2 regions of the Pseudoalteromonas sp. A3 genome follow, and region 1 is predicted to be linked to the other one. Evidence: predicted binding sites of a transcription regulator. Region 1 holds the regulator's gene; the other holds the start of a gene.

Region 1 (11,655 bases):
GGCCGCATTATTGTTATTGGCATGGGTAAATCAGGCCATATTGGTAATAAAATTGCTGCTACCCTTGCAAGTACAGGCAGCCCTGCTTTTTTTGTTCACCCAGGCGAAGCAAGCCATGGTGATTTAGGCATGATAACCAAAAATGACGTGGTTATGCTTATATCAAACTCGGGCGAAACCAGCGAAGTACTTAATATTATTCCGGTGCTTAAACGCCTTGGTGCAAAAATAATATCGATGACGGGCAACCCGCTCTCTACTATGGCAACACTTGCCGATGTGCACGTATGCATAAAAGTAGAACAAGAAGCCTGTTTATTAGGTTTAGCGCCTACAGCAAGCACCACAGCTACTTTAGCAATGGGTGATGCAATGGCGGTTGCGCTTTTAGAAGCACGCGGCTTTACCGCCGATGACTTTGCACTCTCTCACCCTGGTGGCAGTTTAGGTAAGCGATTGTTGCTCACTTTAAAAGATGTAATGCACAGCGGCACAAACACCCCTATTATAGGTGTAACGCAAACAATTAAAGACGCGTTAATAGAAATGTCAGCCAAAGGGCTGGGTATGACCGCTATTGTAGATAACAATCAACAGCTTGCAGGCCTTTTTACCGACGGTGACTTACGCCGTATTTTAGAGCAAAGAGTGGATATACATAGCACCGCTATTAGCCAGGTTATGACTAAGTCATGCACAACCGCCACGGCCGATATACTTGCAGCTGAAGCCCTAAACATAATGGAAAATAAACGTATTAATGGTTTAATTGTTGTCAATGATAAAAACCAGCCAATAGGCGCCTTAAATATGCAAGACCTCTTAAAAGCAGGAGTATTATAAATGCAATTTGAAGATCTCTATCAACCGCTAAGCGATGATGCCAAAGCACGCGCCAAAAAAGTAAAACTACTCATATGCGACATTGATGGTGTATTTTCTGATGGCCGAATTTACCTCGGTAACCAAGGCGAAGAATTAAAAGCATTTAATACAAAAGATGGTTTTGGCATTAAAGCGCTGATCAATAGCGGTTTTGAAGTTGCGGTCATTACGGGGCGTCACTCAAAAATAGTGCAAACTCGCATGAGCAGCTTAACCGTACAGCACATTTATCAAGGCCAAGAAGACAAACTTATTGCTTATCAAGAACTCAAAAACACTTTAAAGTTAACTGATGAACAAATAGCCTATATTGGTGACGATGGCCCTGACATGCCAGTAATGGAGCGCGTTGGCTTTGCCGTTGCAGTTAACGATGCGCACCCGCTAATTAAGCGCTTATCGCATTACACTACGCAAATGCCTGGTGGCTTTGGCGCCGTTAGAGAGCTCACAGACTTACTTATGCTAGAGAACGGCATAGCGCTTACAACACAAGGCACCAGTTCATGAATGCAGCACGCGTTATACTCAGTGCGTTATTCATCGGCTGTATGGTTTGGCTTTGGTACCCTTATTTTACCCAAACCAATGTAGCGCCAGAGCAAGAACCTGAAGTAATTGCAAAGCCCGATTACACCGCTATAGAGCTTAAGCAAACAGCCTATGACGAGCAAGGCAAAATAAGCCATAAAGTCACAGCGGCTAAAATGGAGCTGTACCAACAGCTTGGTTTTACGTTTTTTGAAAAACCTATTTTCACCTTGTATAACGAAAAGCAAACATGGCGAATAAATGCAGACGAAGCAACGCTTTACGAAGATAAACAACTTATTTTAGAAGGCAATGTGGTTGCTAAAAATTTAGTTGATAATGCCATGATAGATAACATCGATGCCGATAACATCGAAGTCGACATTAAAGCGCTAACAATGCGCTCTGAGCAGCCAGTGGTTGTCACTGGGCCTAATTTAAAAATTGTCGGTAAAGGCCTTGAAGCCGATTTAAAAACCGAAGTAATAAAACTAATTAACCATACGCGAACAATATATTATGACCAATAAACTCACTAAAATACTTATTATCCCATCGCTAATGCTTGCATTTAGCGCCTCTGCTGCTGAGCCTGCTGCTCAACCGCCAGCAAATCAAATTTCTATTAGTGCAGACCGTCAAGAAGGCCAACTTAAAGAAAACGTAGGTATTTTTGAAAAGAACGTCGAAATTGTGCATGGTAATCGCAAAATTACAGCCGACCGACTCGAAGTACATAAACGTGAAGACTTAGGGGATAACAAACAACTCCTTATTGCCACTGGCAGCCCAGCCTACTTCGAAGAAAAACAAGACGACGGTACCGTAATGAGTGCCAGCGCAAACGAAGTACGTTACGACGTAGCAAAGCGCTTTTTAACGCTTGTTGGCGATGCTGAAGTCGCACAAGCCGGTCAAAAAATTAATGCTAAAAGTATTACCTACGACATGCAGCAGCAGCTTATTAGCGCAGAAAAAGACGAAAACTCTACGGATCGTGTCCACACAATTTTAGTGCCTGTTGAAGCAAAAATTAAAGAAAAAACAGGTAACGAAGGTCAACCATGAGCACCTTAAAAGCAGAACTATTAGCAAAAAGCTATAAAGGCCGCCAAGTTGTAAAAAATGTAGGCCTTGAGGTAGAAGCCGGCAGCATTGTTGGCTTATTGGGCCCTAATGGCGCAGGTAAAACCACCACCTTTTACATGATTGTAGGGTTAGTACCTAGCGACAAAGGTAAAATTTCTATTGATGATAACGACATTACGTTATTACCTATGCACAGCCGCGCCCGTTTAGGCATTGGCTATTTGCCGCAAGAGTCATCAATATTTAGAAAGCTGACAGTTTATCAAAACCTAATGGCTATTTTAGAAACGCGTAAAGAGCTCAATAAAGCCGCACGAGAAGAAACGCTTAACAACTTACTTGATGAATTTAGTATTCAGCATATTCGCGATAGCCAAGGTATGGCGCTTTCTGGTGGTGAACGCCGCCGTGTAGAAATTGCCAGAGCACTGGCAGCAAACCCTAAATTTATTTTATTGGATGAGCCTTTTGCTGGTGTTGATCCGATTTCAGTGTTAGATATAAAGAAAATAATAGAACATCTTAAAAACCGTGGCATTGGCGTATTAATTACCGATCACAATGTAAGAGAAACCCTTGATGTTTGTGAAAAAGCCTACATTGTTTCTCATGGGGAGCTAATTGCATCTGGCACCCCAGAACACGTATTAAATGACAAAACTGTACGCGATGTTTATTTAGGCGAGCAATTTAGGCTGTAACATTTAAGCCACACCTACAAGCATCTGCTAATATTAATTATAACAACATAAAAGGATTGTTAGAGATACATGAGGCAATCATTACAGCTGCGCATGGGCCAGCAACTTACAATGACTCCACAATTGCAACAAGCGATTCGCTTGCTGCAGCTCAGTACATTGGATCTCCAGCAAGAAATACAAGAAGCACTTGATAGCAACCCGCTATTAGAAGTAGAAGAGCAAGATTACACGGAAGAGTCGGCTGGAAAAAATGAACAAAAAGCAGATACGGATGATGTAACCGTAAGCGCATCGGCTGACGATACAACTAGCGAGTACGAGCAAGACAGTGGCGAAGCTTTAAATAAAGACACCGTTAGCGATGATATGGCAATGGATGTAACTTGGGATGAGTACATGAGCGCAGCCCCTGCGGCATCCTCAGGCCCAATGCCAGAAGATGAGTCTATTTATCAAGGTGCCTCTACTGAAACGCTACATGAGTATTTAATGTGGCAGCTTCAGCTTACTCCTTTTAGCCCCACTGATGAAGCCATTGCTATTGCCATTGTAGAAGCTGTAGATGACTCGGGTATTTTAACGCTAAGTTGCGAAGAAATTTTAGAAAGCTTTAACCAAGAAAACGATGACGAAGTTGAAGTTGAACTTGACGAAATAGAAGCCGTTTTAAAGCGTATTCAGTTATTTGACCCTGTAGGTATAGCCGCGCGCAGTTTACAAGAGTGCTTGTGTATTCAGCTAAACCAGTTTGATAAAGACACCCCTTTTATAGAACAAACTAAAATGATCTTAACCGATCACATTGATCTATTAGCGGCACGCGACTATCGTACATTAATGAAAAAGACTAAGCTTAAAGAAGACGAGCTTAAAGAGGTCATGACCCTAATACATACCCTCAACCCAAAACCTGCAGATACAATAGTAAGGGAAGAGTCGGAGTATGTAATACCAGATGTGTCGGTTAAAAAAATAAAAGGCCGCTGGGTGGTAGAGCTAAACCCAGATAGCATGCCAAAAATACGCGTAAATAGTCAGTACGCGGCTATGTCACGTACCGTAAAATCAAGTGGTGATAGCCAATTTATTCGCTCTCACTTACAAGAAGCTAAATGGTTTATAAAAAGCCTTGAAAGCAGAAACGACACGCTGCTCAAAGTAACAAACTGTATTGTAAAACAGCAACAGGCATTTTTTGAACATGGCCCAGAAGCCATGAAGCCAATGGTTTTAAACGATGTTGCTGAAATGGTAGAAATGCATGAATCGACAATTTCGCGTGTTACTACGCAAAAATATATGCATACGCCACGTGGTATTTTTGAGCTTAAGTATTTTTTCTCAAGCCACGTAAGCACTGAAAATGGCGGCGAGTGTTCATCAACCGCAATACGTGCCCTAATTAAAAAGCTAATTGCCGCGGAAAACTCAGCTAAACCATTGAGTGATAGTAAAATTGCGGATATATTGGCAGAGCAAGGAATTAAAGTAGCTAGACGCACAATAGCAAAATACCGTGAATCGCTAGCTATTCCACCGTCAAATCAGAGAAAGAGTTTGATATAAGACGTAAAAAACAAAGAGGAAATGCTTATGCAACTAAACCTAACTGGTCGTCACGTAGAAGTAACTGATTCACTTAGAGACTATGTAAATAATAAATTTGCAAAGCTAGAAAGGCACTCAGATCATATTAGCAATGTGCATGTCATTCTCGATGTAGAAAAACTCAACCAAAAAGCAGAAGCGACTATTCATGTAAGTGGCGCAGATTTATTTGCCTCAACAGAGCACCAAGATATGTATGCCGCTATAGACTCGTTGATTGACAAGCTCGATCGTCAAGTCATAAAACATAAAGAGAAGCTTGCTAGACACTAATATTATGAAATTAAGTACATTAGTATGCCAGGACTGCAGCAAAGCTGCGGTCCTTTTTAGTAGTAAAAAAAGAATTTTAGAGTTTATCAGTGAGCTAGCTCATGAAAAGCTCCCCTACTTACCACAACAAGATATTCTTAATGCGCTGGCAAGCAGAGAAAAGCTAGGCAGTACTGGTATTGGCCGGGGTATCGCCATTCCTCATGGCAGAATGGGTGGCGTAGAAGAGCCGCTGGCTTTAGTACTTGTTAGCGACACGCCTGTTAACTTTGATGCTATTGATAACTGCCCTGTTGATATTTTTGTTGCACTCATCGTACCAGATGGCGATAACCAACAGCACCTAAAGACTCTGGCAACCATAGCTGATAAACTGAGCAACAAAGAATTTTGTAAACAGCTGCGTAGTGCTAAAACCGATGCAGAGCTGTATCAAGTAATTGTTGATCAATCGTAGTAAATACTAAGGGCTATAAATGGAGTTAATTATCATAAGCGGCCGTTCTGGTTCAGGTAAGTCGGTTGCTTTACGCGTGGTTGAAGATTTAGGCTATTATTGCGTAGATAATATTCCGGTCAACCTACTGCCCTCTTTGGTGCGAAGTGTTTCAGATAACTATGACAAAATAGCCGTTAGTATAGATGTTCGTAATATCCCCAAAGAACAAGACGAATTTAACGATATTCTCGAGTACCTTCCTGACTTTGCTAAACCCACACTGTTTTATTTAGATAGTGATGATCAAACACTGATCAAACGTTTTTCAGAAACACGCAGATTACACCCTTTATCCATCGATTCGCTGCCGCTTGATTTAGCAATAAAAAAAGAAAAAGAACTGCTTGATGTACTTGTAACGCGCGCTGACTTTATGCTTGATACCACCGATTTAAGTGTGCACCAATTAGCAGAGTCAATTCGCGAAAAAATACTGGGTAAAAAAGATAAGCAACTTATTGTAACGTTTGAATCGTTTGGCTTTAAACACGGCATACCTAAAGAAGCTGATTATGTTTTTGATGCTCGCTTTTTGCCAAACCCCCACTGGGAGCCTGAACTTAAACCGCTTACGGGCCTTGATCAACCAGTAAAAGATTTTTTGGCAAATCACAGCATAGTGCAAAAATTCACTTGGCAAATTCAAACCTTTGTACAAACTTGGCTGCCACACTTAGAGCGCAATAACCGTAGTTACCTCACTATTGCAATTGGCTGTACTGGTGGTCAACATCGCTCTGTTTATTTAGCGCAAGCCATTGGTGAGAGCTTTGCTATGACGCATCCGAATGTCAAAATTCGTCATCGTGAGCAAGAAAAGTAACCTTAAAATAATAACCTGTTCAGTTTAGGTATAGTAATTTATGCGCTGTGAAGACACATTTCTAATAAAAAATAAATTAGGCTTACACGCCAGAGCGGCAACGGTCCTTGCGCAATTAGCTGTGCAGTTTGATGCTAAAATCACCTTACACCAAGATGATAAAGAAGCTGCAGGCGACAGCGTATTAGCTTTAATGCTACTTGAAAGCAGTAAAGGTAAAGAAGTTAAAGTAGTCTGTGAAGGCCCTGATTCAGAGCAAGCTTTGCATGCGGTTGGGCAATTAATTGCACAACGATTTAACGAACAAGAATAATTTAAAGCACCATAGCCTTATAAGTTAAAGACTTATCAGGCTGAACTATAAAGATTTAGTAAGTTAGGGTATTCCGACTCGCCTAATTTAGTGCTTTAATTTAGGGTAATAAAGCCATGCCCCAGCTAAATTTGGTTACTTAATTTTAAACACTAATTTAGTCCTAGCATTGGGTTTAGCACAAAAAATAAAGAAAATAACAGTGGGCAAAACCACTTACTAAACACCTTTCCATTACACAAAAATATTTAGGATGCCAATGCCAGAAGCGTTTGAACAAGACTATCCACTACAGCAACTAAAACAAGTGACTAAATCACTTAATAGTGGGCAATTTGTTCAAGTAAGACGCATGCTAGCAAAAACAGCACCTTGTGATACAGCACTGCTGCTTGAATCCTCTCCGCATAAAATTAGACGCATGCTTTGGCAACTGGTTGACCCAGATGTGCAAGGGGATGTGCTAGAAGAGCTCTCTGAAGATGTACGTTTAGGCATCATTGCACAAATGGAACCTGAGCATATTGCCGCGGCCACTGAGGATATGGGCCACGATGATTTAGGTGAAGTCCTACGTAGCCTACCTGACACCGTGTACAAAGATGTGGTTAGCGCTATGGATACGCAAGACCGCGAACGCGCTACACAGGCTTTATCTTACCAAGAGCGCTCAGCAGGCGCGCTAATGAACACCGATACGGTGACCATTCGCCCAGACGTTACACTTGATGTTGTGCTGCGTTATATTAGGCTACGCGGTGAGCTGCCAGAGGGCACCGATGATTTATACGTTGTTGATAAACATAACTGTTTTTTAGGTGCATTATCACTTAGTACACTGTTAACTAATCCGCCTGAAAAAATTGTTCAAGATTTAATGGATGAAGACTGTGAGTCTATCCCTATTTCGATGGATGAAAGTGAAGTTGCTCAGCTATTTGAGCGCCACAACTGGATATCGGCCCCTGTAGTCGATGATAACGCCCACTTGCTTGGACGTGTCACCATTGATGATATTGTTGATGTTATTCGTGAAGATGCAGAGCACAGCTTATTAAGCCTTGCCGGCCTTGATGATGAAGAAGACACCTTTGCACCTGTTTTAAAAAGCTCAAAAAAACGCTCAGTATGGCTTGGCGTTAACTTACTCACAGCCTTAGCTGCCGCCTTTGTGGCCAGCTTTTTTGAAAGCACCTTAGATATATTACCTATTTTAGCTGTACTCAATGGCATTGTGCCCTCAATGGGTGGTGTAGCAGGTAGCCAATCTTTAACTCTGGTTATTCGCGGTATTGCCGTGGGCCATATTAACCAAACTAACCAACGATTTTTAATGGCTAAAGAGCTGGCGATAGGCGCATTAAACGGGGTTATTTGGTCAATACTTATAGCCAGTGTAATTGCGCTTTGGCAATGGGATTTTATGCTTGGCGGCGTGCTCGCATTTGCAATGTTTATGAACCTCGTAGTAGCTGGTGTTGCTGGCGCATGTATTCCTATTTTATTGAAAAAAATGAATATAGACCCTGCACTTGCAGGTAGTGTTGTACTTACAACAGTAACTGATATTGTCGGTATTTTTGCCTTTTTAGGCACCGCAACGTGGCTACTTATTTAGCAACCTGAACTGAGGTTAAGTAGCCACTACACACTAAAACATATAATTAAATTGGTGAGCCCGGTGGCATTGGTAAACCACTGAAGTTTTCAGGCCACTTACCTACTTTTAAAAACTGTTTTATTTGCTCTGCTAAATACTGTTTAAATGCGCTTTCTCCTACACTGGTATTACTTAACATTGAGTTTTGATTGTACTCTTTGCTTAATTTTACCAAGTAGAAACGTAACTGCGCCTGCACCTCTGGGCTTACCTTGTCACTAGTGACTAAATCAGCCATATTTTTTGCAGTTAAAAATTGCACCCGCTGGGTGATTTTGCCTTTCATTGTATTAGGTGATGACACATTAAACACTTGGCTGTAAAGCTGCTCTAACAACTCATCTAAGCTGTAAAAATTATAATTACGTACTTGTTGTTGAGCTAAACGATTTAAACGCTGTGGGTTTAATAATAACGATAAACTATGCTGCGCAGCTACTTCTGGCAAGGCCATCGCATCAAGTGTTACACCCGTACGCCCTGTTATGCTTTCACGCGATTTAGACTCGCCATACGCTTTTGGCGGAATAAGCGCTAATACCGACTCAGGCAAAATTAAATTAGCCGGTTTTAATGTTGTTAAAATAGCACTAAGCGCCGCTTGCTGCTGCGCTTTTGCAACCACTTGCGCGCCCTTAGCAGGTGAGTTGTTACGTGTTTCGTATTCGTAGTTAACCCCCGCAATTAGCTTAACTGCAGCCTCTACTTGATAGCGATGAAATAAATAAAGCGGCACGAGTTTTTCTTCTAACTGCGAGAGTGCCTCGCCCGTTTTAATGTTGTTAATACCAAATTGCGAAAGCGCTTTTTTACGTACATCAAGCACTCTAAGTAACTCTTGCGCTGGGTTAGTACCGTTATCCCATAAGTGCGCTGTAGGGTGTGCCCCGCCCTTTGCGCGTGCGTCGCTATCAGATATAAACTCAAGGCCCTTTGTTTTGTTCTCTTTTAATATTGCTGCAAGCTCAGCACTTTCATCTTGATTAGTAAAGTCGCTGTAACCATACTTAATAACTTGGGTATCCCATACGCCCATACCGCTTGCATAGCCGCGGGTTACATCAAGCTCGCCTTGCTCGTTAAAGCTAAGTAGTGGGTGCGGGTAATCCATAACTGACGCTCTACCCCCCACCGAGGCTGCAAAGTTATGTGCAATGCCCAGCGTATGGCCAATTTCGTGTGCACTTAACTGGCGAATCCTATCAAGTGCCATTGCCTGTAAGTTCTTAGCCACCTCGTTACCTTTTAAATAAGGCGCACCAAGGGCTTCTGCAATTAAAATATCTTGGCGTACACGCAATGAGCCAAGTGTTACATGCCCTTTGAGTATTTCGCCGGTACGAGGGTCTATAACAGAGCTTCCGTAAGACCATCCGCGTGTAGCACGATGCACCCACTGAATAACGTTATAGCGAATATCCATAGGATCAGCATTGCTCGGCAATACTTTGACTATAAATGCGTTTTTATAGCCGGCTGCGCTAAAGGCATCATTCCACCACTTACCGCCTTCAAGTAACGCGCTTTTAACCGGCTCAGGCACGCCAGGATCTAGGTAGTAAGTAATGGGCTCTACGGGTTCACTAATCGGTAAACTTGGATCTTTTTTAGCTAAGCGATGGCGCGGTATATAGCGCACAAACATAGATTCACCAAGGGGGGCTGCATAGTCTTTATGCTCAATGCTCCAATACCCTGATTGCGGGTCAAATTTTCGCGGCGTGTATTTATCATCAGGTAATTTAATAAGTGAGTGGTGCATATGTACAGTAAGTGAGTATGCATCGGCACTTACTTGGCGCACAAATTTACCTGGTTTAGTGCCCTTAAACGTTAATACTGCTTCAAGCTCGGTATTTTTTACAAACGCTTTTGAGCGATTCATATATACAGCGCTGCGTGATTCATCAAGGCTAAAGCTGCCTTGCTTGCGCGCTGCAAGCGTACGGCCTACCCCGTGTACATCGCTTAATAAATAGGGTGTGTAATCAATCAGGAGCGTTTTTTCGCTTTGCGCTACCACTTTAAAGCCCGCTAAAATACTGGATGCAAAGGCCTCTTTAATACTTTGCTGCTCAGCTTTGTTAGTGGTATTAGCGCGATAATATGTATTTAGCGCGCGCAACATTACTTTATCGCCAAAACGCTCAAACTGAACTAAATGCGTGTTACCAAGTTGACCTCTATCTAAGCCTATATCGTTAGAACCAACTCCATAAGGTAAGCTTTGCTGAAGCAAAAATTGCTGCTCTAATTTATCTACTTTTAAAAACACTTTGCCGTTTTGAGTATCGTAGTAAAACGAAAAGTACCCAGGAAAGTGATTCATTTGCGCAGTAAATTCATCTATAGGCTTAATTGCTGCGTGCGCTTGGGTTATCATAGAGCACAGCACAGTAAAGAATATGTAACTTATTAGTGGTATTTTTTTCATAATCTTATCTTTGTTATTGGCGTTTTAAGTACGATTAGGTGGCACCATTATTACAGTGCTATTTAAACAATACAGGTATTTAAGACGAAATTCAGCGCACTAAGTTAATCTCTCTCACATTTAGATTAGCTAGTACACGTTATCAGGAAAATAGAATGCGTAGACTCCCACCAGTATTACTAGAAGACGGTTGTCCTAGAGAACTTTTATCGTTAATTAGAACCATTTTAGCAGCATGTAAAGAAATTTCGTTTCGTGTTGGCCAAGGTGCGCTTTCTGGCGTATTAGGCTCAACGCTTGATGAAAACATTCAAGGCGAAACCCAAAAAAAGCTCGATGTATTATCTAATCAGCTTTTAAAAGATATTTTACTGGAGTCTGGGTCAGTTAAAGCCATCGCCTCAGAAGAGGAAGACTACACAGTAGCTGGCAACCAAGACGCTAAATACATTGTGGCGTTTGACCCGCTTGATGGCTCATCAAATACCGATATTAACTCGCTAGTGGGTACTATATTTTCAATTATGAAAGCCCCTGAAGGCTCAGATGCCGCCGATCAAAGTATATTTATGCAGCCAGGCCACAAACAAGTTGCTGCAGGTTACGTGCTTTACGGCCCATCAACTATGCTTGCACTTACTACAGGTAAAGGCACACGCATGTTTACGCTAGATAAAACCCAAGGTAGCTTTTTACTGACACAAGACTTTGCCACTATCCCTGCTGATACAAACGAATTTGCTATTAATGCGTCAAACCAGCGTCATTGGCAGCCAGCAATGCAAAACTATATTAATGACTTACTCGCTGGCGATACCGGCCCACGTGCTAAAAAC
Region 2 (11,655 bases), on a different contig from region 1:
GTGCAGTAAAGTGACAGACCTGATTGCATTTTCGATTTAAAAATAAGCTTATTGCTTATACCCTCATCATCAAAAACAAGTGACTTTAACCCATCTTCAAAGCCATCTAGATATGCTCTTTCTGTTAGGCTCAAATCCTCTTGAGCAAATATTAATGGATTGAACAAAGGCTCTGCAACTGGCTACATTCTAAAATACATAGCGAAAAATATAGATGGTGACGGTGTAGGCGAAGATAAGTTCGGTAACGATTCGCTACTGGTAGCGCAACGTATAGATGCGTGGGCATCATGTTGGTGTATTCGTCAATTTCAGCAAATTAGTGGTGCGAGTGTATCTGTATGGCGCGAACTTAGACGCTTGCGTTCGATGTTCAAAGGCGAAAGTAATTCGCTATTAGAAAAAGCGCGTTCTGCTGCTGATAATAGCGACTGGCATGCTTACACGCAGGCTATGGGCGGTTTAAATATTAAAAGCAAGGATAGACCTATAAAACTTCATTACGATGCTAACGTGAATGAAGAGACAGGCGAATGCTCACAAAGCTATTACGATGGTGAGTTAATACAAAAAGTAAAAGGTATTTGGTTTGCGGGTAAAACCTTTGTTACTCGCTTCTACCAATGGCGTTTAGAGAAATCATAACAATATTATTTTAAGTAGCTAAAGCCCTACTATGAGCTTTAGCTACCAAGTCATACTCAAAGCGTTGTTTTGATGCTTTTCAGAAGACCTAAAGCTATATAACGAGCTTTAGGTAGTTCAAAACCTCTACCAAACTTCAAAAACAACCTTTAGCTACCCACTTGCCAGAATGGCAAGAAAGCTCTTACTTGGAGTTCTGTAAATAACTGTACTGAACAGTATATTGCCTTCGTAAAGGTTCTAATATGAATAAAACAGTATAGTGGACTTCCCAGCTTTCACTAGACAATTTCTAACTCAGAAAAATACGCTTCCTCAAACTTAGCAGGTGAAACACCGCCTGTGTGTGAATGGCGTTTTTTGGGATTGTAGAACATTTCTATAAAATTGAATATCTCAGCTTTCGCATCTTCCCTTGTCGAATATATCTTACGCTTAACTATTCGCTTTTTAATCGTCGTAAAAAAGCTTTCAGCAACTGCATTATCGTGACAATTCCCAGCTCGACTCATTGAGGGTACAAGGTTATGTTCTTTCATAAAGGCTAAGTAATCAGCGCTACCATACTGGCTTCCTTGATCACTATGTACCATTACGTCAGCTTTGGGTTGGCGCTGATAAACTGCCATGAGCAATGCTTTAATTACTAAGTACTTGTCCATGTTTTTATCCATCGACCAGCCTACGATGCGCCTAGAGAATAAATCCATGACAGTTGCTACATACAAGAAGCCTTCATAGGTTCTCACATAAGTAATATCACTTACCCAAGTTTGATTCGGCGCAGGAGGATTAAACTGACGAGCTAGCAAGTTATCTGCAATGCGCGATGTTTTACCGCCTTTAATATGGCGACGTTTATACCCTATTTGCGCTTTGAGTTTATGTTGGCGCATGATCTTAGCTACGCGATTAACACTACATTGCTCACCAGCTTCACGTAAATCTGCGTGTATCCAAGGACTACCGTAAGTGCCACCACTGGCAACGTAAAACTCTCTAATAAGCTTAAGCAAACGATTATCTTCGATTGCTCTGTCACTCAATGGCTTCTTTAACCACGCATAAAAGCCACTGCGGTGTAGCTTAAATAGTTTACACATCGCAACAATAGAAAACTCATTTTGATGCTCACGAATAAAAGCGTACTTTACTCGGGGTTGCTGGCAAAGTACCTTGCGGCCTTTTTTAGAATGTCGCGTTCCTCCGTGACACGTTTTAGCTCGGCCTCAAGTTTGGCGATCCTTAGTTGTTCGTCTGATGATTTGGTTTGTTTGGGTTTCTCTGATAACTGGCTTCGCCAGTGATATAACGTTTTGGTACAAATATCTAATCGTTCTGATACTTCAGCAACTGAATAACCACGTTCAGTTATTTGTTTAACTGCTTCTATTTTAAATTCTTGGGTATACCGTTTGCCTTTGCTCATAAAACACCTCTAATTAGAAGTTACAATGTAACTCATTGGGTGTCTAGCAAACTATGGGAAGTCCAAAATGCGCTACACAGAAATAGAGATAAAAGAAAAGAAAGCTATAACCCTTTGATTTTATTGGTAGCCCCTACAGGAATCGAACCTGTAACTGCCCCTTAGGAGGGGGCCGTTATATCCATTTAACTAAGAGGCCGCATCGAGCTTACAGCTTACAGCTTACAGCTTACAGCTTACAGCTTACAGCTTACAGCTTACAGCTTACAGCTTACAGCTTACAGCTTACAGCTTACAGCTTACAGCTTACAAAAATTATAACGGCATCTTGTTTTTCATATCAAGCTATAATTAACTTAATTGCTTGATAAATATATATCTTCTTTGTTTAACACGTACAGCGGTATTAGTTTACGGCTGCTTGCTACAATATGTTTGCTGTGAACATTTATAACGCGGGTATTTACTGCTACGCCATTTGGGCGGTAAATTAACGTACCTGCTAATACATAGTTAGCCATGCTGCTTTCGCTTAGCTTTTCTATATCGCGAGATAACACGAAGTCGCCTCTGTTTGATACATCAATGTTGTCCATGGTTTTAAAATCTACCACGCCGTAGCCAAATTTTTGCAGCTGATGAATAAACGTCTCTGCTAATTGATTACCCAACTGATTACTTTTATTAAGCGATGCGTCTAAATCTACAATGGTGGTAACCGCTATGTTGATGCTGTTGTTATCGGGCGCTTCGGCTTCAAGCGTATCGACTAAATCCAGCGCCATTTGCTCTACATAGTTTGCCAGCGTTTTGTGGTGTTTAAGCGGTGTAAACTGCCTTGCTGTGTCGTACTCACTTTGCTGCTGCACAGATTGGTTGGCATACATAGGCGTTGGTTGGCTACTTTGCGTTACCACGGTGTAGGCTGAGCGTGTGTTTATGCTTTCGTTATGCTCATTATTTTGCGTTATTGAACAGCCAGTTAATGCTAACGTTGCCGTTAGCCCCGCTATAGCAGATAGTTTGTAAAACATGGTCAACCTCACTCGCTGGCTTGTTTAAGCATAATTCCGTCGGTGCGATAGCTACTGTTTAGCGCATCAACCACTGATTGAGGGATAAACCCTTGCGCACTGCCCACTACCGCTTTACTTTTAATGCCCACTATTCGTGCATTTACCAGTACGCCACCTTGGTGGCTCACAAGTGTTCCTGCTAATACGTAATTAAAGTTTTGATCTTGGTTTAGCTCTAGGTAGTCGCGGCTAAATACAAAGTCGCCTGCGGGGGTTACTCGCATATAATCGGTGGTTTTAAAATCGATAACCGGTACTCCAAAACTATGCAGCTCGTGCATAAAACTTTCGGCTATTTGGTTACCTAACAGGCTTCCATCGCTGTAGTCATCATCTAAAAATACAAAGCTAGAAACGGCAAGTGGCGTTTTGTCGTTTACGTATTGCAGGTTTTCGACCATGTCTTGCATTATACCGCGCACATAATGGTTTATATTTTTGCGTTTTGCAGGGGCACTTTTGGTGTAGTTACTTTGCTTGTTTAAATTAGACTGAAATAACGCTTCATTTGGTGCAGGTGCTTTTACCGCACGTTGCTCTGAAACAAGCTGGGCTGCATTATCTTGCTCAACTTTCTCCGGCTCTGAATGTAGCGAATTTAACATTTGCGAACAGCCAAAGCCTAATGGCAAACATAGGGTAATTAATAGGTTTCTCATGGTGTGCTCCTGATTAATATTCGCTGCGGTACAAAGAGCCGTCACGCTGCTGAATTTTTTCGTTTCCCCACATTACATTTATAGGGATCTCTGTGCTGCCTGCCGACAGTACTTGCTTGTTTTCAATATTAACGAGTCGTGCATTAACTATGTAAGCATGCTGTTGGCGCGTTACAGTGCCGGTGATGACTAAGTCAATATTTTGGCGATTGCGTAATTTACTTAAGTCGCGGCTTAATATGCTGTCTGCGTTTTGCGCTAATATAAGGTTATTGCCAAGGCGGTACTCAACGGTATGATAGCCAAGCTGGGTAAATTGCGTTAATAAGCTTTCTTGAATTTGTAAGCTCAAACCCGAGGCCTGCCCTGCTACTAGCTTAGTATCTAAAGCATCGGCATAAAAAAAGCTACTCACACCAATGCGCGCATTGGCATTTAAAGCGCCATTTACATGGTTAAGCTGCGAGGTTAGATTTGCTACATACTCGTTAACGGTATAGGGAGCCATTGCTGCTTTTGGCGCGTCAGTAGGCACACTCGGCTCTGGGGGCGGAACCAAATTGCAAGCAGTTAAATTTAACAATACTAAAGGCAGTAAAAGGCGCATAGTTGCCGTCCTCTTTAAAACATACCGAGGATAAAGCAATTATTATGCCTAATTAACCTAAACTCTGGATAATAAACCTATCTCTAGCCAGAGATAATAAATTTAAGTATCCAGATAGTTCAATATGCTAGTAAGGCTCTTAACCAGAGTTCAGGTTAATTAACTTTGAGGCGTTTTGACGTAGTAGGTTACAAAGCAGGTATTATTGTTTATTAATGACTTACATGCATCGTTTGCTGCTTCTTTTGTTTTAAACGCACCAAGCTTTAATCTATAAAAGGTGTGCTGGTCAATCAGTACTTGCTCGGTATTTACTTCAAGCTTATTTGACGCCGATTGAAATTGCTTTATAGCCGCTTCAAGTACCGCTTTATTTTTATATGCCCCCACTTGCACAGCAAACAGCGCATTTGTATTCACAACAGCTAAGTGGTTAGTTTGCTGTAGTTTTGGCTGCGCGTTAAGTTGTTTTAATTTATCTACTGTGCGCTGTAATTCACTTTCTAGCTTTAACAGTCTTTCTAGTTGAGGCTTGGTTTGTTGCCACTGCTGCGCTGACTCTTTTAGTGCGGCTAAATCATCTTTTTTAATGAGCACCGCCTGCTTTTGGGCCGTTGCGAGTGCATGAGCACTGTTTGCTAATGCAAAGCCTAAAACTAATGTGGCTAAAAAATCCTTGTTGTGCAGCATAAGTATGTTGTTAATTTGGGTAAGAGTGGGCGCTATTTTAACAGCCAATCAACGCTTAGCAAGTCACGCGTGCTAGGGCCTATTGCGCTTTTATACCAATTAGCTTAATTAAGTAATCTATTTTGAGGATAGTAAAACGTATTGATAGCTAGGCAAAAAATTCGCTATTTAGTTGCTCTAAACGAGATTTATTAACGCAGAACGCAACACGATTAGCCCCATAAAATGATTATTTATTATTGCGGGTTGGTATCGCTATTAAAGTTTAATTGGCTTATCGGTGTAGTTACTTACAATGCAGTCGAGCTTATACATTTTAAATACTTCACAGTCGGCTTTGGCATTTTTAAGGTTTTTATAGGAGCCAAGCTTTAAGCGATAAAAGGTTTTATCATTTATTTTTGCGGTTTCTACGTTGGTTAATATTTTATCTCTAAATAGTGGCGCTGCTTTGGTATTTAGTTCTTGCCAAGCTTTGGCTACATCCTGCTTAGAATCAACCGAGGCAACTTGTAATGCAAATACATGTTTAGGGGTATTAAGCTTTATAGTTTGCTTTTGGTTATTGTTAGCAGCTTTGTAAGTTTGCTGACGACGTGGCTTATTACTGGTTGTACGCGAAGGCGTGCGTGTGTAACGGCTACTGTAGGCAGGGCTTGCATTAGATTGTGCAATAGCTTTAGAGTTTATTATATCTATATGGTTAACCAGGTAAGTAATTTCTTTTTCAAGCTTTAAAATACGCTCTATACCGGCGCGTGCTTGCTGCCATTGCATTGCGGCATCTTTTAATTGCGCAAGCTCTAGTGCAGTTATCGATACGTAATCGGGCGTGGTGTTAGGTATTTCATTATCAACAGCAGGTTTAGCGGTAGGCGTAATAGAGCACGCCGTGCCAAACGTAAGCGTAAAAAGGCATACAAAAAAGTGTTTATAGTATTTTTTTAATTTAAGCATGTACCCGTTATCCTGAAAGCAGTGCCTCTGCACTTACATTTCAGTTAAACGTTCTCACAAGAAAGCGTTTAACTTATCTATTAAACAATGAGCAAATTTGCTCCTATACGTTAATTTACCTGCAAAGATAAAATTAACACGACCCTCCATGGGTGTGGCTTTTAATACAACTTTAATGCCAATTAACATAAACCTTTCAATATAAATTACGTTGTGTTTAAAAATAACGCAAGTCAAATTCAGAACATAATTAAGCGTAGCCCATCTTTATTACTCGCGTCGTTAAAATTGAGTAAAGCTATACTCATAGTGGCATTAATAATTTAGCAATAAAAAAGGCGCCTAAACAGGCGCCTTGGTGGGTAATTTAATAAAACCTAAATTAACGATTTAATAAATGTTTTTAAATCATCTGCAAACTCGTCGCGGCGCAGAGCAAACTCTATTGTTGCTTTTAAGTAGCCGATTTTACTACCGCAATCGTGGCTGCGCCCTTTCATTGCGTACGCGTCTACTTTTTCTTGCTGCATTAGCATGGCAATTGCATCTGTAAGTTGAATTTCGTTGCCAGCCCCTTGCGGCGTTTTAGCAAGCAGTGGCCAGATGTTTTCGCTTAATACATAACGCCCTACTACAGATAGGTTTGAAGGTGCTTCATCTACTGGCGGTTTTTCTACCATGTTTATAATTGGCGAGCTTTCACCTTGGTGAAGCTCTACGTCACCTAAATCAACAACACCAAATTTGTCTACTTCGTCCATTGGTACTGGCTCAACCATAATTTGGCTGTGCTTAGTTTCTTCAAAACGGGCGATCATCTCTGCTAGGTTGTCTTTTTTAAGGTCGCTCTCTACGTCATCAACAATTACATCTGGCAAAATAACCACAAAAGGTTCGTTGCCAATAATTGGCGCTGCACAGTTAATTGCGTGGCCTAAGCCTTTGGCTTCGCCTTGGCGTACGTGAATAATGGTCACATCTTTAGGGCAAATTGCCTGTACTTCGGCAAGTAATTGCCGCTTTACGCGTTTTTCAAGCGTGGCTTCTAGTTCAAAGCTGGTATCAAAATGGTTTTCGATAGAGTTTTTACTTGAGTGCGTTACAAGTACAATCTCTTTAACGCCTGCTGCTACCGCTTCATTTACTACATATTGAATAAGCGGGCGGTCTACCACAGGGAGCATCTCTTTAGGGATAGCTTTTGTGGCAGGTAACATACGCGTTCCAAGGCCTGCTACGGGGATCACTGCTTTCATCTTGTTCTCCTTAATCTTATTATACTGAAAACGGATATTGGATTGGTTCGTGGCATTGATAGCCTACTACTTCAAAATCGTCTCGTGTTACCCATGTTTCTATATCTTCTAGTGATTTTATGTTTGGGTTAATATTTAATTGCGGTGAGTCAAATGGCTCACGTGTTAACTGCACATAGCGCATTAACGGTAACTGGTTTTCGTAAATATGCGCGTTAGCAATTTTATGATACGCCTTACCTGCTTTATGGCCGGTAATTTGCGCAACCAATGCCAGTAATACAAAGCACTGAATTTGATTAAAATTAAGGCCCAGCGGCACATCGCAACTGCGCTGATACGATGTTAAATACAGCGTGTCGCCAAGCAGCGAAAACGTATGCGTGTGCATACATGGGCGCAAGCAACCAAGCTCAAACTCACCAGGATTATAAAAGGTAATTATTTCACCTCTGTCATCAATCCCGTTTTTTAAGTTATTTATTACTTTAGCAAGCTGATCGAGCGTTGAGCCATCTGGGCGCTGCCAATTACGCCCTTGCACGCCATAAACGCGGCCCATGTCGTCCTCGCCTTTGCGGTTAGGGTTATTTAGCCATGCGTTATTATCGTTTGCGTTTGCATCCCAAGTTTTACAGCCTATATCGCGAAATTGCGCTGCACTATCGTACCCTCGTAAGTAACCTAAAAGCTCTGCTATAGCGGCTTTGTAGTAACTTTTACGAGTGGTGATCATAGGAAATTTATTATTACCTACATCGTATTCTAAGTCGGCATTAATAACGGTTAAGCAGCGCGTGCCTGTGCGTTTGTTTTCTACCCATACACCTTCGTCAACAATACGCTGACATAATTTTAAATATTGTTTCATGATCTGTTCTTACTATGCCTTTGCTGCGGTTACAGGTTGCGGTTTTTTGTACGCCCAAATTAATAGCCCTAGGCCACCAATTATCATAGGTAACGAGAGTATTTGACCCATTGAGATAAAATCGGCAAATAGGCCAAGCTGCGCATCTGGTTGGCGGAAGTATTCAATACAAAATCTAAATACGCCGTATCCTAATAAAAACACACCGGCTACACTGCCTGCAGGGCGAGGCTTTTTAATAAACCATAATAAAATTAAAAACAGGACTAGCCCTTCAAAAAAGGCTTCGTATAACTGCGATGGGTGACGCGCAAGCGGCCCACCCGTTGGAAATACCATTGCCCATGGCACATCGCTTACACGGCCCCATAACTCGCCATTTATAAAGTTACCAATACGCCCTGCTAATAAGCCCACCGGAACCAGCGGCACCACAAAATCTCCCACTGCGAATAGTGATTTTTTGCGGGTTTTGGCAAATAGTATAATAGCGGTAATAACCCCTAATGTTCCGCCGTGGAACGACATACCGCCTTGGTCAATTCTAAATAAATATAATGGATTTTCTAAAAAGTAGCTAAACTGATAAAACAATACATAGCCAATTCTGCCGCCTAAAATAACCCCTAGCATGCCGTAAAAAAGCAAGTCGCTAACTTGCTCTTTAGTCCAGCCAGAGTTTGGTTTTTCGGCTTGACGATTAGCAAACCACATCGCAAATGCAAAACCAATTAAATACATTAAACCGTACCAACGTACGCTTAGCGGTCCAACAGAAAAAATTATTGGATCGATTTGAGGAAACTCAAGTGCCATAAATAAACCTTTAGCTAAAAACCATTTTAAGTGCGATGAGCACAAGCAACACCGCGAAAATTTTCTTTATTATATTAACAGGTAAATAATGAGTTGCTTTAGCCCCTAAGGGCGCCACAAACCACGATGTTATTACAATACCAAATAATGCAGGTAAGTATACAAACCCTGCGAACCCATGGGCTAAATCGGTTACCTGCCAGCCTGCGCTTATATAACCAATAGAGCCAAATAGTGCGATAACAATGCCGCTCGCTGATGCACAGCCTATCGCTTTTTTCATATCAACTGAAAAGTAATTAAGCATAGGGGCAATAAGTGCGCCGCCACCAATACCTATTAAACCAGAAAGCGCGCCCATAAGGGCAGAAATGCTCCCTAAAATAATCCCTTTTGGTAGCGGTTTTTCTTTAAGCGATTTACTACGTGATGCCAACACCATTCTGCCTGCAATAAATACAACACTTATTGCAAACACGCTGCGTAATGCTTGTTCGGGTATTAAACTTGCGGCAAAGCCACTTATTAACGCGCCTAAGCCTACACCCGACATAACCCACGGTGCAATTTGCCACGGCACATTATCATTTTTATGATGAGCCAAGACTGAAGAAGTAGAAGTGAATAAAATAGAGGCAAGCGATGTTGCAATAGAAATAACTAATACGTGATCAGGTGAAGTAATGTCAAACATCAGTAATAAACTACTTAAAACAGGCACAATAATTAAACCGCCGCCTATCCCTAATAGCCCTGCTAAAAAGCCAACTACACAGCCAAGTAGCGCACAACTGGCCACGAGTAAAGCTAAGTCATACATAGTGTTCTCAAATACCTTTTCGTGCGCCTATATTAAAGGATTATAAAGTTAATAGCATCTTTAAGCGCTGCATTATTTGGCGGTGTAGAATAGATCGCCTAATTGGTGTTCAATCATAAAATTGCGCGTTAAGCGCAGTACCTGTTTAGCGTTCGATTGCACTAAGCACTCTGCGAGTAATTGCTGCATATCGTTAATATTTAAGCGCCTTAAAATCCACTTTACTTTAGTTAACGACGACATGTTCATACTTAAATGCCTATAACCCATGGCAATGAGTAAAATAGCGCCCTCTGGCTCGCCGCCTAGCTCGCCACATAAACTAAAGGGTAAACAGTGTTTATTACATTCATTCGCTACTTTATTTAATACCCTTAACACGCCGGGGTGATATGGGTTAAATAACTGAGCCACCCGCGCATTTGCTCTATCGACAGCAAGTAAGTATTGCGTTAAATCGTTACTGCCTACTGAGCAAAAATCTACTTTTTTAGCCCACTCGTCGAGCATAAATATACTTGAGGGTACTTCAAGCATAATGCCCACTTCTGGGCGCTCCAAGTTTTGCTCTGGGTGTTTTTCTGCCAGTTCAAAATAAGCTTGTTCAAATAACGCGAGCGCTTCGTCTACCTCTTCTGTACCGCTGATCATAGGCAGCATTATTTTTAAATTACCTAAACCCATGTTTGCTTTTAACATAGCTTTGAGCTGATCTAAAAATAGCTCTGGGTGGTCAAGGCTTATGCGTATGCCGCGCCACCCTAAAAAGGGATTTTCTTCGGTAATATTAAAGTAATCTAAAACTTTATCGCCACCAATATCTAGGGTTCGCATAACCACTGGCGCTGGGTGGTAACTTTTTAGCACCTCCCTATACCAGTTTTCTTGCTCAGCTTGCGATGGAAATTGCCCCTTTTGCATAAACCATGCTTCGGTACGATAAAGCCCTACCCCATCGCAAATATGCGCACTGCTTTGCTCGGTATTAAGCTCAAGCCCTGCATTTAGCATTAAATTTATTTGCTCACCATCTAAGGTAACCGACTGCGCACTTTGCTCTGCTAAAAAGCGGTTATTGAGTAGTTTATCTTGGTGCTTTAACTGCGCGTATTCATCGAGTAACACTTGCGAAGGAGAAATATATAAACGCCCAGCAAAGGCATCTAAAATCATTGGTTTAGCATCAAATTGCAATAAGGGTAAATCTTCAATACCCCAAATAGCCGGTATTCCCATCGCTCGGGTTAATATAGAGGCATGGCTATTGGCTGAGCCATTCACACTCACTACACCGGCTAAATGCCCGTTGGGTACTTCAGCCAGCATGGCGGGCGTTAAGGTATTCGCAATTAATATGGTATTGGGTGGGTAATCTTTTACTGCGTGTTCTGTGTTTACTAGGTGGTGTAACACCCTTAAACCTATGTCTTTTACATCAACTGCGCGCTCTTTAATGTAGGGGTCTTGCATGGCATTAAACTGCGAAATAAGCCGCTCAATAACAATTTTTAAGGCGCTTTTTGCACACCAGCCCTCTTGTAACTGTACCTCAACATTGTGGCCTAAACTTTTCGCATCAAGTAATTGTTGGTATACATCAAATACCGCGAGTGCTTCACGCGGTATTGAGTCACTCAAGGTCATAGACAGGGTATTAAATTCTTTGCGGGTGGCAGCAACGGCTTGTGTAAACAAACGGCGTTGCTCGGCGCTATCGGGATCTTTTTTTAGCTCTATAGATTTAAAATCAAGCTTGGGCAGTACCACAAAGGCTTGGCCAATCCCAATACCTGGAGCACTCGACACCCCTTTGAGCACTGAGGTTTGGT

What was found. Region 1 encodes sigma-54, which starts transcription at its own class of promoters, with help from an activator protein. Its sites were predicted from a motif close to GTTGGCACGNNNNTNGNNT; they were not measured.
Region 2: OIZ54_RS06105 (FlgO family outer membrane protein) is a predicted target of sigma-54. The motif match lies at 4,450-4,468, and genes of this name have one in related genera.

What each region holds. Positions count from the first base shown of each region.
Region 1 covers NZ_JAPCKL010000006.1:200,580-212,234, forward strand. Annotated here, with positions in the region: gene OIZ54_RS12895 (KpsF/GutQ family sugar-phosphate isomerase) at 1-843, shown strand, start outside; gene kdsC (3-deoxy-manno-octulosonate-8-phosphatase KdsC) at 844-1,395, shown strand; gene lptC (LPS export ABC transporter periplasmic protein LptC) at 1,392-1,946, shown strand; gene lptA (lipopolysaccharide transport periplasmic protein LptA) at 1,936-2,484, shown strand; gene lptB (LPS export ABC transporter ATP-binding protein) at 2,481-3,206, shown strand; gene OIZ54_RS12920 (RNA polymerase factor sigma-54) at 3,276-4,775, shown strand; gene hpf (ribosome hibernation promoting factor) at 4,803-5,090, shown strand; gene OIZ54_RS12930 (PTS sugar transporter subunit IIA) at 5,095-5,547, shown strand; gene rapZ (RNase adapter RapZ) at 5,567-6,412, shown strand; gene OIZ54_RS12940 (HPr family phosphocarrier protein) at 6,453-6,725, shown strand; gene mgtE (magnesium transporter) at 6,985-8,343, shown strand; gene OIZ54_RS12950 (zinc-dependent metalloprotease) at 8,390-10,819, opposite strand; gene OIZ54_RS12955 (class 1 fructose-bisphosphatase) at 10,975-11,655, shown strand, end outside.
Region 2 covers NZ_JAPCKL010000003.1:994-12,648, forward strand. Annotated here, with positions in the region: gene OIZ54_RS06075 (hypothetical protein) at 1-134, opposite strand, end outside; gene OIZ54_RS06080 (hypothetical protein) at 160-645, shown strand; one part of gene OIZ54_RS06085 (IS3 family transposase) at 927-1,837, opposite strand; one part of gene OIZ54_RS06085 (IS3 family transposase) at 1,837-2,074, opposite strand; tRNA gene OIZ54_RS06090 (tRNA-Arg) at 2,199-2,273, opposite strand; gene OIZ54_RS06095 (FlgO family outer membrane protein) at 2,431-3,108, opposite strand; gene OIZ54_RS06100 (FlgO family outer membrane protein) at 3,117-3,809, opposite strand; gene OIZ54_RS06105 (FlgO family outer membrane protein) at 3,823-4,416, opposite strand; gene OIZ54_RS06110 (SPOR domain-containing protein) at 4,576-5,106, opposite strand; gene OIZ54_RS06115 (SPOR domain-containing protein) at 5,365-6,063, opposite strand; gene galU (UTP--glucose-1-phosphate uridylyltransferase GalU) at 6,441-7,319, opposite strand; gene OIZ54_RS06125 (thymidylate synthase) at 7,339-8,190, opposite strand; gene lgt (prolipoprotein diacylglyceryl transferase) at 8,203-9,006, opposite strand; gene OIZ54_RS06135 (sulfite exporter TauE/SafE family protein) at 9,017-9,826, opposite strand; gene ptsP (phosphoenolpyruvate--protein phosphotransferase) at 9,899-11,655, opposite strand, start outside.